2 regions of the Janthinobacterium sp. GMG1 genome follow, and region 2 is predicted to be linked to the other one. Evidence: predicted binding sites of a transcription regulator. Region 2 holds the regulator's gene; the other holds the start of a gene.
The links. The regulator FNR, encoded in region 2, switches genes on or off when oxygen is low (the NO sensors DNR and NnrR bind a similar motif). The targets are predictions, from matches to a motif close to TTGATNNNNATCAA.
Positions count from the first base shown of each region.

Region 1 (7,634 bases), on a different contig from region 2:
CACCCCAGGTTCACATAGTGGCGAAAGCGCGTCCTGGCGCTCAAGCCCGTCGGGCGCGGCTGGCCGGGATCGAGTTCCCAGGGATGAAAATAGAATATGCCAGCTTGCCCGTCGCGCGAATTGATGCGTCGCAAAAGCCAGCGCGACAGTGCATACGGCATCAATCGAAAATAGCCGCCACCGCCGGCCGGCAGGTTGCGCCCGCGCAAGCGTACTGTGCTGACGGGCAATTCCAGCACGCCGTGCGCTCCCCGCGGCCGCCAGCCGAAGCGGGGGGAATCCGGCATGCCGTAGTGGTCGTGGCGGATCGGGTAGATGCTGGAACTGTAGCGGTAGCCCGCTTCCTGCAGCACGTCGAAGGCCCACAGATTGGCCGCGCCGATGGAAAAGCTGGGCGCCCGGTAGCCGTGCACGGCCAGCCCCGTTATCTGCTCGAGGATGGTCTTGCTGTGGCGCACATCGTCGGCGAATTGCGCGGTCGACTGGTCGCAGGCGCGCAGGTGCGCATAGCCGTGGCTGGCCACTTCATGCCCGGCCGCCGCGATACGGCGCAGCATGGCCGGATAGCGCTCGGCGATCCAGCCCAGGGTGAAAAAGGTGGCGTGGATGCGGCGGCTTTCCAGCAGCAACAGGATGCGCTCGATATTCGCCTCGACCCGGCATTCCAGGCGGGGCCAGTCGGCGCGCGCGATGTGCGGCGCAAAGGCGGACACCTGGAAATAGTCTTCCACGTCGATGGTGAGCGCATTGCGCAATATCAAAGAGGAAGGCGGCGGCGTCATGGCGTGCCCCGGCGCGCCGCCAGCCAGGGCGCGATGACGGCGGCGATGCGCTCGGCCGCGTGGCCATCCCACAGGGGCGGGAGGCGGCCGCGCTTGCCGCCCGTGTCCAGGATGCCGCGCGCCAGCGCCAGGATGGCGGCCGGCTGCGTGCCGGCCAGGGTATTCGTGCCGGCGCTGACGGTGATAGGCCGCTCCGTATTGTCGCGCAAGGTCAGGCAGGGCACGCCCAGGGCCGTGCTTTCTTCCTGCACGCCGCCCGAATCCGTCAGCACCAGGCGGGCGTCCTGCATCAGGCCCAGCATTTCCAGGTAGCCCAGCGGCGGCAGGCAGGCGATGGCATGCCGCGCCAGCAGCGGTTCCAGGCCCGCCAGGCGCAAGCCGGCCAGGGTGCGCGGGTGGATGGGAAACAGCAGCGGCAGCCGGACTGACAATTGCCCCAGCGCCTGCAGCAGGGCTTCGAGCTGCGCCGGGTCATCCACGTTCGAGGGGCGGTGCAGGGTCAGCAGGCCGTACGCGGGCGGGCAGGCGTGGCCGTGGACGCACAGGGTGGCGGCGGGCGTTACGGCGCGCGGCAGTTGCTGCCGCAGGCTGTCGATCATGACGTTGCCCGTAAAATGGATGCGTTCGGGCGCGATGCCTTCGCGCAGCAGGTTGGCGCGCGCGCCTTCCTCGCTGGTCAGCAGCAGGCTTGATAACTGGTCCGTCAGCACGCGGTTGATTTCCTCGGGCATGCGCCGGTCGCCGCTGCGCAGGCCCGCTTCCACGTGGATCACGGGAATGTCCCGCTTGGCCGCCACCAGCGCGCACGCGAGGGTGGAATTGACGTCGCCCACCACCAGCACGGCATCGGGCGCCAGCGGCGGCTGCGCGTCGAGCACGGCGTCGAAGCGGCGCATGATCTCGGCCGTCTGCTGCGCATGGCTGCCGGAGCCGACGTCCAGGCAGATGTCGGGCGGGCGCAGCTCCAGGTCCATAAACAGCTGTGCGTTCATGGCCGTGTCGTAATGCTGGCCGGTATGCAGCAAGGTCACGCGCACGGCGCTCGCCTGGCGGGCCATGGCGGCCAGGATGGGCGCCATCTTCATCAGGTTGGGGCGCGCGGCCACCACGCACAGCAGGTGCGCCGGCGCGGCGGCGGAAAACGAGGGGTCGGACATTGCGGGCTCCTTAGAATTGCATGGTGAGCGTGACGCTGACGCCGTTTTCGCGGTAGTCTCCGCCGCGGTTGCTGGCGTGCCGTGTATGCCGTACGTCGATGCTGGCCGTCATGTTCGGCTGCAGGATGCGCGTGTAGCCAGCCGTCACGGTGATGTTGTTGTCGCGCCGGGGCGCGCTCAGCGAACGCACGCCGGCGTAGCCGGCATTGACATTCAGGCTGGTGCGGGAATTGGCTTGCCAGTTCCAGCCCACGTTGCCGCCGATCTGGCGCGTGCGGTCTTCGCTGCCGAACTCCACGCCGGGCAGCAAGCCGCTGTCGACGCCGCTGGCCGTTTGCGCCGTGCGGTCGACAGCCGTGACGCCGACGATCATCGTGCTTTTCGCCGTGGCGCGCGCCATCGTCAGTTTCAGCTGTTTTTGCAGGAAATAGCGGTGGCTGAAGTAATTGATGGCGCCCCGTTCCGGCCCCAGGCTGTTGGCGTAGCGCAGGAAGGCATCGATGCGCAGGCGCCGGTCGCGGGCATTCGGGAAGATGCCGCGCCATAATTGATCGAGCAGCCGGCCCGCATCGCGGTCGCCCAGGCGCGAAAACTGCGTCGGCATGGTGGTGATGTTTTCGCTGTAACTGAGTTGCCAGTTGGTATGGCGCTGCAGGAACGTGGCATCCAGGCTGTAGGTGGTGCCAAAGAAGCGCTTGCCCGTGCTGAAGGCCACGCTGGTGCGCGGCGACGGCGTCCACACGCCGCCCAGCGACCAGAAGCGGCCCGCCGGCGCCTTGCCGGAAGTCGAGATATAGCCTTCCTTTTCCATGCCGCCGCTGGCCGTGGCCGCCCATTTGCTGCTGAACGGATAGCGCAGGCCTACGCTGCTGCGCTGCATGCGCACGGGGGCCAGATTGCTGTCCTGCGTGCGGCGCACGTCGTGGCTGGCGTTCCAGGTCCAGCCCTTGCCGCGCGGCTCGCCGCCGAGCAGTAATTCCAGCTCATCGCTGTGCATCGACAGCAGGTCGCCGCCGCTGTCGACCGTGTTGCGCGTGTAGCGCAGCTCGGCCGTGGCCAGGCCGCGGAAACGGTGGCGCAGGTAGGGGCTGATGCCGGTGGTGCGCACGGTGCTGGCATTGTCCGTGTCGGGCAGGTCGTCGATCAGTTGCGGGCCGAATGGCGAGACGTTGCGCCGGCTGACGCTGGCGTCCGCATCGATGAAGAACCAGTCCTTGACCAGCTCGGCGTCGGCCGAGGCGTGCAGTTCGTGGTTGTCCGTGTCGGCACGCTGTCCGGACAGGTATTTGCGCCAGCTGTAATCGAGGTGCACGCGCAGGCGGGGACCTGTGCCGATGAGGGCGATGGCGGGCGCGATTTCCGTGATGAAGTCCGCTTGCGCCTGGCCGGGCGGCGCGCGCAAGGCATTGTCCGTATAGCTTTCGCGCAGGCGCAGCGACGGCTTCACCAGCCAGTCAACGGCGCCGGCCGGCAGGGGCATCAGCAGGGACAGCAACGGCAGCAGCGGCAGCGAAACCCGGCCGCTAATCGTAATAGCCATAGCCGTAGTAGTCATTGCCGGGGAACGATTTGGTCTTGTTGTAGATCAAATGTATGTGTTCGCACGACTCGATCTGGCGCAGCGCTTCCTTGACGGCGTGCTGCGTCGTCGTTTCCGCCTCGACCACCATCACCACTTGTCCCATCTGCCCGACCAGCGCGTGCGCTTCGCTGGTGATCAGCAGGGGCGGCGAATCGAAGACGACGACGCGGTCGCCATAGCGGCTGGCAATTTCCGCCAGCAAGCGGCTCATGGCGCGGCTGGCCAGCAATTCCGTCGCGTGCTTGTTGCTGCGCCCGGCGGGCAGGATGCTCAGGTTGGCCACGTTGGTTTTCAGGATCACGTCGCCCATGGCCAGTTGCGGGTCGAGCAGCACGTCCATCAGCCCCGGCTCCGGTGCCAGGCCCAGCACTTTCAGCACGGACGGGCGCGCCACATCCGCGTCGACCAGCAGCACCGTGATATCCATTTCCATGGCGATGCTCATGGCCAGGTTGACGGCGCAATATGTCTTGCCTTCGCCCGGCATGGCGCTGGTGACGACGATCAGGTTGCCGTGGCGGATGGCCTCGGCGCCGCTGGCGCGGGCCTGGCGCAGCAGCGGGCGCTTGATGATGCGGAAATCCTCGGCCACCGAGCTGCGTCCGCCTTCCTGCGTGAGCATGCCCTGTTCGGCCAGGCGGGCCAGATTCAAGGGGCGGTATTGCGGCGACCTGGCCGCGTCAGCGCCATCCGTACCCGCCGCACCCGTCGCATCATAGGGCACGCCGGCCTCGGCCACGCCCAGGATCGTGGGTTCCTGCTTGCCGCTGTCCTTGCTGCTCATCGTCGCTCCCCCCGGATCTAGAATTTCAGCAGCGCGGCCGTCATGACCCCGCCGTACAGCACGAACAGGCTGCCCAGGCAGGCGCCAAAGCCGTAGCGGGCGCGGCGGCGGCGCACCTGCTGCAGCGCCGTCCAGTTCATCGATACCGTGCCCAGCACGTTCAAGCCCGTGGCGTCGCGCAGTTCGGCGGGGCTGAGGAAGGTGGGGCGTACCTGGCTGATGAGCAAAGCCGTGGCGACGCCGGCCACCAGGGCCGCGCCCAGCGCCGCGCTGAACAGCAGCGGACGGTTCGGGCCGACGGGCGCATATTGCACCGTGGGCGGATCGATGATCTTGAAGGCCATCATTTCGGTGGTGGAACTGAGCTCGCCCGACAGCTTGGCCGCTTCGCGCCGGCCGATCAGCTTTTCATAGTTTTCCTTGTTGATGACGTAGTCGCGGTTCAGCTGCGCCAGTTGCGATTCCACCTCGGGTACGGCATTGCTCTGCGCCAGCAGGCGCTCGTTGCGCGCGCTGTATTCCTGCACGCGGGCCTTGATGGCGGCCACCTTGGCGTCCGCGTCCGTCAGCGCCACCTTCAGTTGCTGCAACATGGGGCTGTAGTTCTTGCCCGGGTCGCCGGAGGCCGCTTTCAGCTTGCTTTCCTCGATCTTGCGTTCTTCCAGCTGGGCCACCAGGCGCTTCGAGGCGATAATGTCGGGATGCAATTCCGTAAATTGCATGCGCAGGCTGTCGAGGTTCTTGTTGATCGAGGCGATGCGCTCGTCGAGTTCGGGATTCGTGATGGCCGCCGCGTTCGGCTCCAGGTCGAGCACGGGCTCGTCGCCCTCGATCTGGCTCTGGATGGCCTTGCGCGATTGTTCCGCCTCGACCAGTTCCAGCTTGGCATTGTTCAGGCTATCGGACGACATCAGCAGCTGGCTGCCATAGTCGATGCCCTGGCGCGGCAGCAGCAGGTTGTTGCGGATCTTGAATTCCTTCACCAGGTTTTCCGCCGCGCTCAGCTTGTCCTCGTAATTCCTGATCTGCTCGTCGATGAATTGCACGGCCTTTTGCGAATCGCCCTTTTTACCCTGGAAACTGCCTTCGACAAAGATGGTGAGCAGGCTTTGCACGACGTCGCGCACCAGCTTCGGGTCGCGCCCGCTGTAGCTGATGGTATAGATGTCATACGCGTTGGTGCCCGTGATCTTGATCCGGCTCATCAAGTCGTCCAGCTGGGCCTCGTGTTCGCGCGCGGTCTTCGAATCGAGGTCGAGGTCGACCATGCGCATGACGCGCTCCACGTTCGGGCGGCTGAGCAGGGTGCGGCTCATGATGGCCACTTGCTGTTCCGTGTTCGGCACGCTGGTCATGCCGGCCATCAGCGGCTTGAGGATGGTTTGCGTATCGACAAACACGCGCGCCGAGGTCTGGAAATCGTCGGGCAGGGTAATCACCCGGATGAAGCCGGCGATGGCCACCAGCCAGGCCACCAGCACCGCATGCCAGCGGTACTTCCAGATGCCTTTCAGGCTGGAAAGCAGTTGCTGTATCAATTGCTCCATGTCGCTTCCTTCGGATGACGGTGCTGCACGGTAGATGGCTTGGCGGCGCGGACAACGACGGCATCTTGCAAGAAATGCTTGCCTGTTGAGTAAGCAAAGTATAGGGCGGCTGTGAGGCAAGATTTCCCAAGATGATTGCTTCTTGATACGCCTCAAGGTTCTCTTGCCAAGTTTTAATAATCATAGGAAGTTCGCGGCCCAGGCTGGTTCTGCGGGGCCGGCCATGGATGCGCCATCGACTCGAAGAGGCTCCGCATGAATCCGTTTCGCCGTGCATTTGTCCGCAACACGCTGGGCCTGGCCATTGCCGCCGGCCTGCTGGGCGCCTGCCGCACGACCCATCCGCTGGCCCCTTCCGACGACAGCGCGCCCATGCACGACTACCTGATCGGACCGGGCGACTCCGTCAACATCATCGTCTGGCGCAATCCGGAAGTGTCGCTGACGGTGGCCGTGCGGCCCGATGGCAAGATCACCACGCCGCTGGTCGAGGATTTACCCGCCAGCGGCAAGACGTCGACCCAGCTGGCGCGTGACATCGAGCAAGCCCTGGGCAAGTTCATCCAGCAGCCCGTGGTGACGGTCATCGTCACCAATTTCTCGGGCCCGTATGGCGAGCAAATCCGCGTCATCGGCGAGGCGGCCAAGCCGCAGGCGCTGCCGTACCGCCTGGGCATGTCGCTGATGGATGTGCTCATCGCCGTGGGCGGCATCACCGATTTCGCGGCAGGCAACAAGGCCAGCATCATCCGCATGCGCGAAGGCAACCAGCAGCAGCTGCGCGTGCGGCTCGACGATTTATTGAAAGACGGCGATATTTCCGCGAATGTCATGATGCGGCCGGGCGACGTGTTATTGATACCGGAAAGTTTTTTTTAATAGCGGCCTCGGCAATATCAAAACAGCATTTTTATTTGTCATTTTGTACTTGCAGGCAAATTTCAGCATGCAATTTTGCTACTGAATAGCACATTTCTTCTGTTTTTTTTGCTTGGCGTGGGAACTTCTCCAGTTTTTTTCTTGTCACAAGGCATTGGCTTCAGTCCGTCTCGACGGCGGCCGATGAACGTGAGGACAAGATGAGCTTTGAAGATGAACCCATTATTTCCTTCGACACGCCCGGTACTTTCAGCGACCTGGTGGTGGGCGAAGGGCAGATCGACCCGGCCATGGAGCACGAGCTCGACCTGCAGCGCTTTCATATCCGCATGGCCAATTCGCGCGGCCGGCGCGAGGCGGCCAGTTTGCTGATCCGCAAGATGTACGGCTGGCGCGGCTATGCCGTCGATCCTGGCATCGCGCATGCCCTGAACAAGATCACGCTGTTTGCGGAAACGGCCGGCAGCACCGTCGGCACCATGACCCTGTGCCTCGACAATGACGAGACAGGCTTGCCCGCCGATGAAAACTTCCGCGACAAGCTCGACATCCTGCGCGAGCAGGGCCGGCGCCTGTGCGAACCGTCGCGCCTGGCCATCGACAAGGGCGTGAGCAAGCGCGTGTTTGCGGCGCTGATTCATATCTCTTATATCTATGCCCACAATATTCACGGCTTTACGGATTACGTGATCGAAGTTAACCCGCGCCACGTGGTGTTTTACAAGCGCATGCTGGGATTCCAGGACTTCGGCGGCGAGCGCGAGTGCACGCGCGTGGGGGCGCCGGCCGTGCTGCTACGGCTGGACCTCGATTACATGGGGGCCCAGATCCGCAAATACGGTGGCCTGATGGAACAGCATGGGGGTGAACGGTCGTTTTACCCCTTTTTTTTTCCGACATGGG
Region 1 is NZ_JAXQNT010000003.1:114,370-122,003, reverse strand. It holds gene SJI03_RS09395 (XrtA system polysaccharide deacetylase) at 1-782, opposite strand, end outside; gene wecB (non-hydrolyzing UDP-N-acetylglucosamine 2-epimerase) at 779-1,939, opposite strand; gene SJI03_RS09385 (TIGR03016 family PEP-CTERM system-associated outer membrane protein) at 1,950-3,479, opposite strand; gene SJI03_RS09380 (XrtA-associated tyrosine autokinase) at 3,463-4,305, opposite strand; gene SJI03_RS09375 (XrtA system polysaccharide chain length determinant) at 4,323-5,852, opposite strand; gene SJI03_RS09370 (XrtA/PEP-CTERM system exopolysaccharide export protein) at 6,108-6,731, shown strand; gene SJI03_RS09365 (N-acyl amino acid synthase FeeM domain-containing protein) at 6,932-7,634, shown strand, end outside.
Region 1: the regulator FNR is predicted to act here: its motif matches at 5,995-6,008, upstream of SJI03_RS09375 (XrtA system polysaccharide chain length determinant).

Region 2 (7,634 bases):
ACTCCCCGTCGCCCGCATTCCGGAACTGAACGCGGCGCACGCCTGATAGGAGCATAAGCAAATGAAATTTTCACATGCATGGATTGAGAGAAACCCCTGGCTGCTGATCGCCCTGGTCACGGTAGTGATCAGCATCGGCGGCGCCGTCGAGATCGTTCCCCTGTTCTTCCAGAAGAGCACGACGGAGCCGGTCGCCGGCCTGAAGCCGTATTCGCCGCTGCGCCTGGCGGGCCGCGACATTTACGTGCGCGAAGGCTGCTACAACTGCCACTCGCAGATGGTGCGTCCGCTGCGCGCGGAAACGGAACGCTATGGCCACTATTCGGTCGCTGGCGAATTCGTCTACGACCATCCGTTCCAGTGGGGTTCCAAGCGCACGGGGCCCGACCTGGCCCGCGTGGGCGCGCGCTACAGCGACGAATGGCACCGCACGCACTTGAACAACCCGCGCGACGTGGTGCCCGAGTCGAACATGCCGTCCTACCCCTGGCTGGCGAAGACCAAGCTGGTGCCTGACGAAATCATGCCGAAGATGCGCGCCCTGCAACGCCTGGGCCAGCCGTACAGCGATGCAGAAATCACCGCCGGCCCCGCGCAGCTGCAGGACAAGACGGAAGAAGACGCCCTGGTCGCCTATCTGCAAGGCCTCGGTACATTAATCAAAACAAGGAATTAGCATGGCAATCGAAAACCTGTTTGACAGCGCCAGCAGCGTCATGACGGTGGTTTCCTTTACGACGTTCGTGGGCATCCTGTGGTGGACGTTCAGCCGCAGCAACAGCGACTTCGACGCGGCGGCACGCCTGCCGTTCGCCGACGACGCGCTCGATTATCCGGCTGAGGCCGAGATGAACCTGGCGAAGGAGCATCACCATGGCTGACTTTACCAATGGCTTCTGGAATATCTACATCATCGTGCTGTCTCTGCTGGGCATCATCGGCTGCGGCGTGCTGCTGTACTCGCAGTCGAAAATCAAAGTGGTCGAGGGCGCCCCTGCCGATGGCACCACGGGCCACGTCTGGGACGAGGACTTGAAGGAACTCAACACGCCGATGCCGCGCTGGTGGATGTGGTTGTTCTACATCACCATCGTCTTCGCGCTGGCGTACCTGTTCCTGTATCCGGGCCTGGGCAACTATGCCGGCAGCCTGGGCTGGAAATCGACGGGCCAGTACGAGGAAGAGCTGAAGAAGGCGGAAGCCGACTACGGTCCCCTGTTCAACAAGTACCTGAGCCAGGACTTGAAGACGGTGGCGGCCGATCCGCAGGCACTGGCCATCGGCCAGCGCCTGTTCCTGACCTACTGCGCGCAATGCCACGGTTCGGATGCGCGCGGCAACAAGGGCTTCCCCAACCTGACGGACAAGGACTGGCTGTATGGCGGCGAACCCGACATCATCAAGACCACCATCCTGCACGGCCGCAATGGGCAGATGCCACCGATGGGCGCCGCCCTCGGCTCCGAAAAGGATGTCGAGAACGTGGCCCATTATGTGCTGAGCCTGTCCGGCTCGACCTCGGATCCCGTCAAGTCGGTGCTGGGCAAGGCCAAATTTGGCGCCTGCATGGCCTGTCATGGCGCCGATGCCAAGGGTAACCAGATGCTCGGCGCGCCGAACCTGACGGACAAGACCTGGCTGTACGGCGGCAGCGCCGATACCATCATGGAAACCGTACGCAAGGGACGCAACAACACCATGCCGGCCTTCAGTGATTTCCTCGGCGAATCCAAGGTACACGTGCTGTCGGCGTATGTCTGGAGCCTGTCGAATCCGCAGGCACCCGCAAAGTAAAAATGGAACCTCAAGTCATCAAGATGTATGCGGCCCGCGAGCAAATCTACCCTCGCGAGGCCAAAGGACGCTACGCTACCTGGCGATGGGTATGCGTATGGCTTACCCAGCTCGCGTTCTACGGCTTGCCGTGGTTGACCTGGAATGGCAGGCAAGCCCTGCTGTTCGATTTGACCACGCGCAAGTTCTACATTTTCGGCGTCGTGCTGTGGCCCCAGGATTTCATCTATCTGGCGGCCCTGCTGATCATCTGTGCGTATTTGTTGTTCCTCGTCACGGCCATTGCCGGGCGGGTGTGGTGCGGGTTCTCTTGCCCGCAAACGGTATACACGGAAATTTTCCTGTGGGTCGAACGCCACATCGAGGGCACGCGCAGCGCGCGCATGGCCCTCGACAAGCAGGGCCCCTCCGTGCGCAAGGCGTTCAAGAAGACGGCCAAGCACCTGGCATGGGGCGCCATCGCCCTGTGGACGGGCTTTACCTTTGTCGGCTACTTCACGCCGATCAAGGAACTGGCGCAGTCGGTGACCACCCTGAACTTCGGTCCCTGGGAATGGTTCTGGGTCTTGTTCTACAGCCTGGCAACCTACGGCAACGCGGGCTGGCTGCGCGAGCAGGTGTGCAAATACATGTGCCCCTACGCGCGCTTTCAGAGCGCCATGTTCGACCAGGACACCCTGATCATCACCTATGATGCCAAGCGCGGCGAACCACGCGGCGCCATGAGCAAGAAGGCCGGCAACAACGACAAGCTGGGCGATTGCATCGACTGTACCCTGTGCGTGCAGGTGTGTCCGACCGGTATCGATATCCGCAACGGCCTGCAGTATGAATGCATCGGTTGCGCCGCTTGCGTCGATGCCTGCAACAGCGTGATGGACAAGGTTGACCGGCCACGGGGACTGGTACGCTACAGTACCGACCATGCGATGGAAAACAACTTCAATTCGAAGCAGATACGCCAGCGCGCCATGCGCCCGCGCGTCCTGATCTACACTTCCATCCTGGCCCTGATCATCATCGCCGTATGTACGTCGCTGGCCCTGCGCACGCCCCTGAAAATGGACGTGATCCGCGACCGCGGTTCGATGGGACGCGAAGTGGAAGACGGCATGATTGAAAACGTCTACCGTCTGCAGATCATGAACACGTCGGAGCAAACCCAGCATTTCAAGATCAGCGCTTCCGGCCTGCCGGGCCTGACCTTGCTGACGCGCGAAGAAGTGACCTTGCAGCCGACGGAAACGCTGGGTTGGCCGATCCGCCTGCGCGTGCCGCACGGCGTGGGAGAGAAGGGTTCGAACAAGATTGCGATCGAATTGCACTCGCTGGACAACCCGTCGCTGCATGTGCGTGAAAGCGCGGTATTCATCGTGCCACGTTAACAAGGAAAGGCGGAAGGGGACCGGGTGCCCTCGCCGCCGCCACGAAGTTGCAGGAAGGCCGGTCCCCATGCGGGGACTGGCTGATTAAACAGGAGAAATATCATGTCCGACAGTCTGAAACTGCAAGCCCCCGTTGCACCGTGGTACAAGCATCGCTGGCCATGGCTGCTGATGATCGGCCCCGGCCTGTCCGTGGTCGTCGGCAGCTTCATGGGCTATATCGCGTTTACGCAGCCCGATGCGCTGGTGGTGGGCGATTATTACAAGCAGGGCAAGGCGATCAACCAGGATTTGAAGCGCGACACGATCGCCAGCGACCTGGCCATGGATACGAGCCTGTCGTATGACGTGGCGCAAGCACGCCTGACCGGTTCCGTGCACAGCTTCGGCAAGGCTTACCAGGGTCCGCTGCAGCTGCACCTGGCGCATGCGACCCTGCCGGAAAAGGATATCAAGGTGCTGGTGCAGCCCGATGCGGCCGGCAATTTTTCCGTGGCGCTGCCGATGCTCGAGCGCAGCCGCTGGCAAGTGCTGGTGGAAAACGACAAACGCGAGTGGCGCCTGTCCGGCATCTGGACCTGGCCGCTGCAACGCAGCATCGCGCTGCATGCGGACGAAGAGCTGTAAGCCTTATTTGCAGATGTCGGTTCCGGCCGTAATGGCCTTCAGCTTGGCCGGCTGCAATATCTCGATCTCGCGGTTCGACACGCGCAGCCAGCCTTCCTTCTTGAATTTGGATAGCAGGCGGCTGACGCTCTCGATGGTCAGGCCCAGGTAGTTGCCGATTTCCTCGCGCGACATGCGCAGCTGGAAATTGCTGCCCGAATAGCCGCGCGCTTCATAGCGCGACGCCAGGTTGACGATGAAGGCGGCAAACCGCTGCGTCGCCTGCATATTGCCCAGCAACAGCATCACGCTTTGCTCGCGCGTGATTTCCTGGCTCATCATGCGGTGGAAATGGCGCAGCAGGGTCGGCATATTGCCCAGCAATTGTTCCAGGCTGGAAAACGGGATTTCACACACTTCGCTGTCTTCCAGCGCCACTGCATTACAGTGGTGGCGGTCGGCGCTGATGGCATCCATGCCCAGCAGTTCGCCCGCCATCTGGAAACCCGTCACCTGCTCTTCGCCACCGGGATTGATCTGGTACGTCTTGAAGTGCCCCAGGCGGATCGCATACAGGTTCTGGAACGAGTCACCGATGCGGAACAGCGAGGCGCCGCGCACGATCTTGCGGCGGCGGCCGATGATCTGGTCCAGCCTGTCCATGTCGCCCACATCGAGGCCCATCGGCAGGCACAATTGATGCATGCTGCAGGTCGAGCATCGCGCACGCAACGCCTCCACGTTCACGGTGGGCAAGGTGGGAGTGAGTAGCGCTTCAGTCATGTCGGTACCTTTTAGAAAATGCAACAACAAGTTTACTGCATACAGCTGCATACAGGGTTGCCGTATACCAATTTCACCGTAATTTCGGCGAATAAACGACGTCCAGCCTTTAATTATATGGCAACATCGTCAAAAGCCCGTACGGGGCGGGCAATTTGCGCGGTGGCGCTTGCCAAGCTGGGGTATTGATAGGAAAATTCCTGACAGCATTATCTGCCGCCTGTGCCGCCCGGTACTGAAAAGGAAATCATGAAGCCTCTCGGCATCAAAGCAAAAGTCGCGCTGGCCACCAGCCTGACCTCGATCGCCATGATCGCGCTGGTCACCATGATCCAGGTGCAGCACATGCGCGACGACTTCACCCGAGTACTGCTGAGCCAGCAATCGTCCCTGATCACCCGCACCGCTGCCGAGCTCGACGACAAGCTGGGCATGCTGCTGCAGATCGTCACCCTGACGGCCCGGCAACAGCCGCCGGAATTGATCGCCCGGCCCGCCCAATTGCGCGAATACTATTCGCGCCGCTCGATGCTGGTGCTGTTCGATGACGTGCTGGTGCTCGACGCGCAGGGCGCCATCGTGGCCGACATGCCGGAAGTGGCGGGGCGCGCCGGCATCAACGTTGCCGAGCGCGAGTATTTCCAGACCGTCCTGCGCACGCGCCAGCCCATGATCACCGAACCGATGCTTGGTAAATCGAGCGGCATGCCCATCGTGCAGATGGTGGCGCCCGTGCTGGCCGCCGATGGCCGGGTGGCCGGCGTGGTGATCGGCGTGCTGCGCCTGTACAAGGACAACCTGCTGGGCCGCCTGCGCTCGGAAAAGATCGGCAAGAGCGGCTATTACTTCATCCTCACGCGCGGCGCCGTGCCGCGCTATGTGCTGCACCCCGATACGAGCCGCTTGCTGCAACCGCGCAAGCCGAACGCCAACCTGACGACGACCCAGTTGCTGAAGGAAGATGGCGAAGGCAGCATGGTCAGCACCAACAGCCGCGGCATCACGGCCGTCAACAGCTTCAAGCGCCTGAAATCCGTGAACTGGCTGCTGGCCGCCTCGCTGCCCGTCGAGGATGCCTTTGAACCGTTCGATGGCGTGCTGTACCGGCTGGTGCTGTGGAGCATCCTCGCTTCGCTGCTGGCCGCTGCCGTTCTGGGCTGGGTCACCGTGCGCCTGCTGTCGCCGCTGGTGCGCCTGCGCGACACCTTGCTGGCCCTGCGCACCAGCGGCAGCCGCTTCACCCCCGTGCCGGTACAGCAGCGCGACGAGATCGGCGAACTGACGGAAGCGTTCAACGGCCTGATGAGCGAACGCGACCGCCTGCAGCAGGAACTCGAAGCGCGCGCGGCGGAGCTGGAACAGGAACGCGACCGCGCCGAAGCGGCCAACCGCGCGAAGAGCGATTTCGTGGCCAACATGAGCCATGAAATCCGCACGCCCCTCAATGCCGTGCTGGGCATGGTGTATTTGCTGGGCAATACCAGGCTCGATACGGAACAACGCAAGTATCTGACCATGGTGCGCGTGGCGGGCCAGTCGCTGCTGGGCATCCTCAACGACGTGCTCGACTATTCGAAGATCGAGGCGCGCCGCATGGAATTGTCGCCTGTCGAATTCGACCTCGACGAAGTCATGAATACCCTGGCCACGACGATGACGATGAATGCGGGCGAAAAGGAACTGGAACTGGCCATCGCCGTCGAACCCGACGTACCGCGGCGCCTCGTCGGCGACGCCCAGCGCCTGCAGCAAATCCTCGTCAACCTGGCCGGCAACGCCATCAAGTTCACGGAGAGCGGCGAAGTGGTGGTGGCCGTCAGCCTGGCCGAGAGCGAGAGCGGCCGCGCCTGGCTGCGCTTCGAAGTGCGCGACACGGGCATCGGCATGACGGAACTGCAGCAACAACAGCTGTTTTCCGCGTTTTCCCAGGGCGACCAGAGCATCACGCGGCGCTTCGGCGGCACGGGCCTGGGCCTGGCCATCAGCAAGCAGCTGATCCACATGATGGGCGGCGACATCGCCGTCGCCAGCAGCGAAGGCAAGGGCAGCCGCTTCTGGTTCAGCGTGCCCTTCGAGATGCTGGCGCAACCGGCCGAAACGCGGCGCACGCCCGCGCTGGGCCAGCTGCGCCTGCTGGTGGCCGACGATAACCGCACCACGCGCGAACTGATCGTCAAGCTGATCGAGGCGTGGGGCTGGCTGGCCGACGAAGTGGACTCCGGCTTTGCCGCCATCGAACTGTACCGCGAACGCCTGGCGCAGCAGCAACCATACGACGTGGTGCTGGCCGACTGGCACATGCCCGTCATGGACGGCCTGGCCACAGCCAAGGCCATCCGCCAGGCGGCCAGCGGCCAGCGCCAGCCCATCGTGGTGATGGTCAACGCCTTCGCCCGCAACCACCTGGAGGAAATTTCCAGCGCGGCCGAGGCCGACGTTGTGCTGATGAAGCCGATCACGGGCTCCAGCCTGTTCGATGCCCTGCACCAGGCGCTGATTACCAAGAACGACGGCGGCGAGCCACGCATGCTGCACCAGCCGCTGGGCACGGAACTGGCCGGCGTGCATTTCCTGCTGGTGGAAGACAATCATTTGAACCAGGCCGTGGCGCGCGGCATCCTCGAACACATGGGCGCCACCCTGGACGTGGTGGGCGACGGCTTGCAAGCCGTGGAACGGCTGCGCACGGAAGCGTTGCGCTACGACATCGTGCTGATGGACATGCAGATGCCCGTCATGGACGGTTTCAGCGCCACCCACATCATCCGCACGGAACTGCGCCTGAACCTGCCCGTGATCGCCATGACGGCCGGCGTGCTGGCGTCCGAGCGCGAGCGCTGCATGACGGCCGGCATCAGCGACTTCATCGCCAAGCCCGTGGTGGTGGAAGAGATGATGGAAGTCATCCTGCGCCACCTGCCCAAGCGCCCGCAAGTGCAGACGGCCGAGCCGGCACGCGTCGCCGATGAGGAAGTGTTTTCCATGGCGCCGCTGATGCGCGTGATGGGGCGCGATGCGAAGGGGCGCGGCGTGCTGCGGCGCATGGTGGAAGACGCGCTGAACAAG
Region 2 is NZ_JAXQNT010000013.1:60,743-68,376, forward strand. It holds gene ccoN (cytochrome-c oxidase, cbb3-type subunit I) at 1-46, shown strand, start outside; gene ccoO (cytochrome-c oxidase, cbb3-type subunit II) at 62-676, shown strand; gene SJI03_RS25400 (cbb3-type cytochrome oxidase subunit 3) at 678-881, shown strand; gene ccoP (cytochrome-c oxidase, cbb3-type subunit III) at 874-1,794, shown strand; gene ccoG (cytochrome c oxidase accessory protein CcoG) at 1,797-3,179, shown strand; gene SJI03_RS25415 (FixH family protein) at 3,282-3,806, shown strand; gene fnr (fumarate/nitrate reduction transcriptional regulator Fnr) at 3,810-4,568, opposite strand; gene SJI03_RS25425 (response regulator) at 4,818-7,634, shown strand, end outside.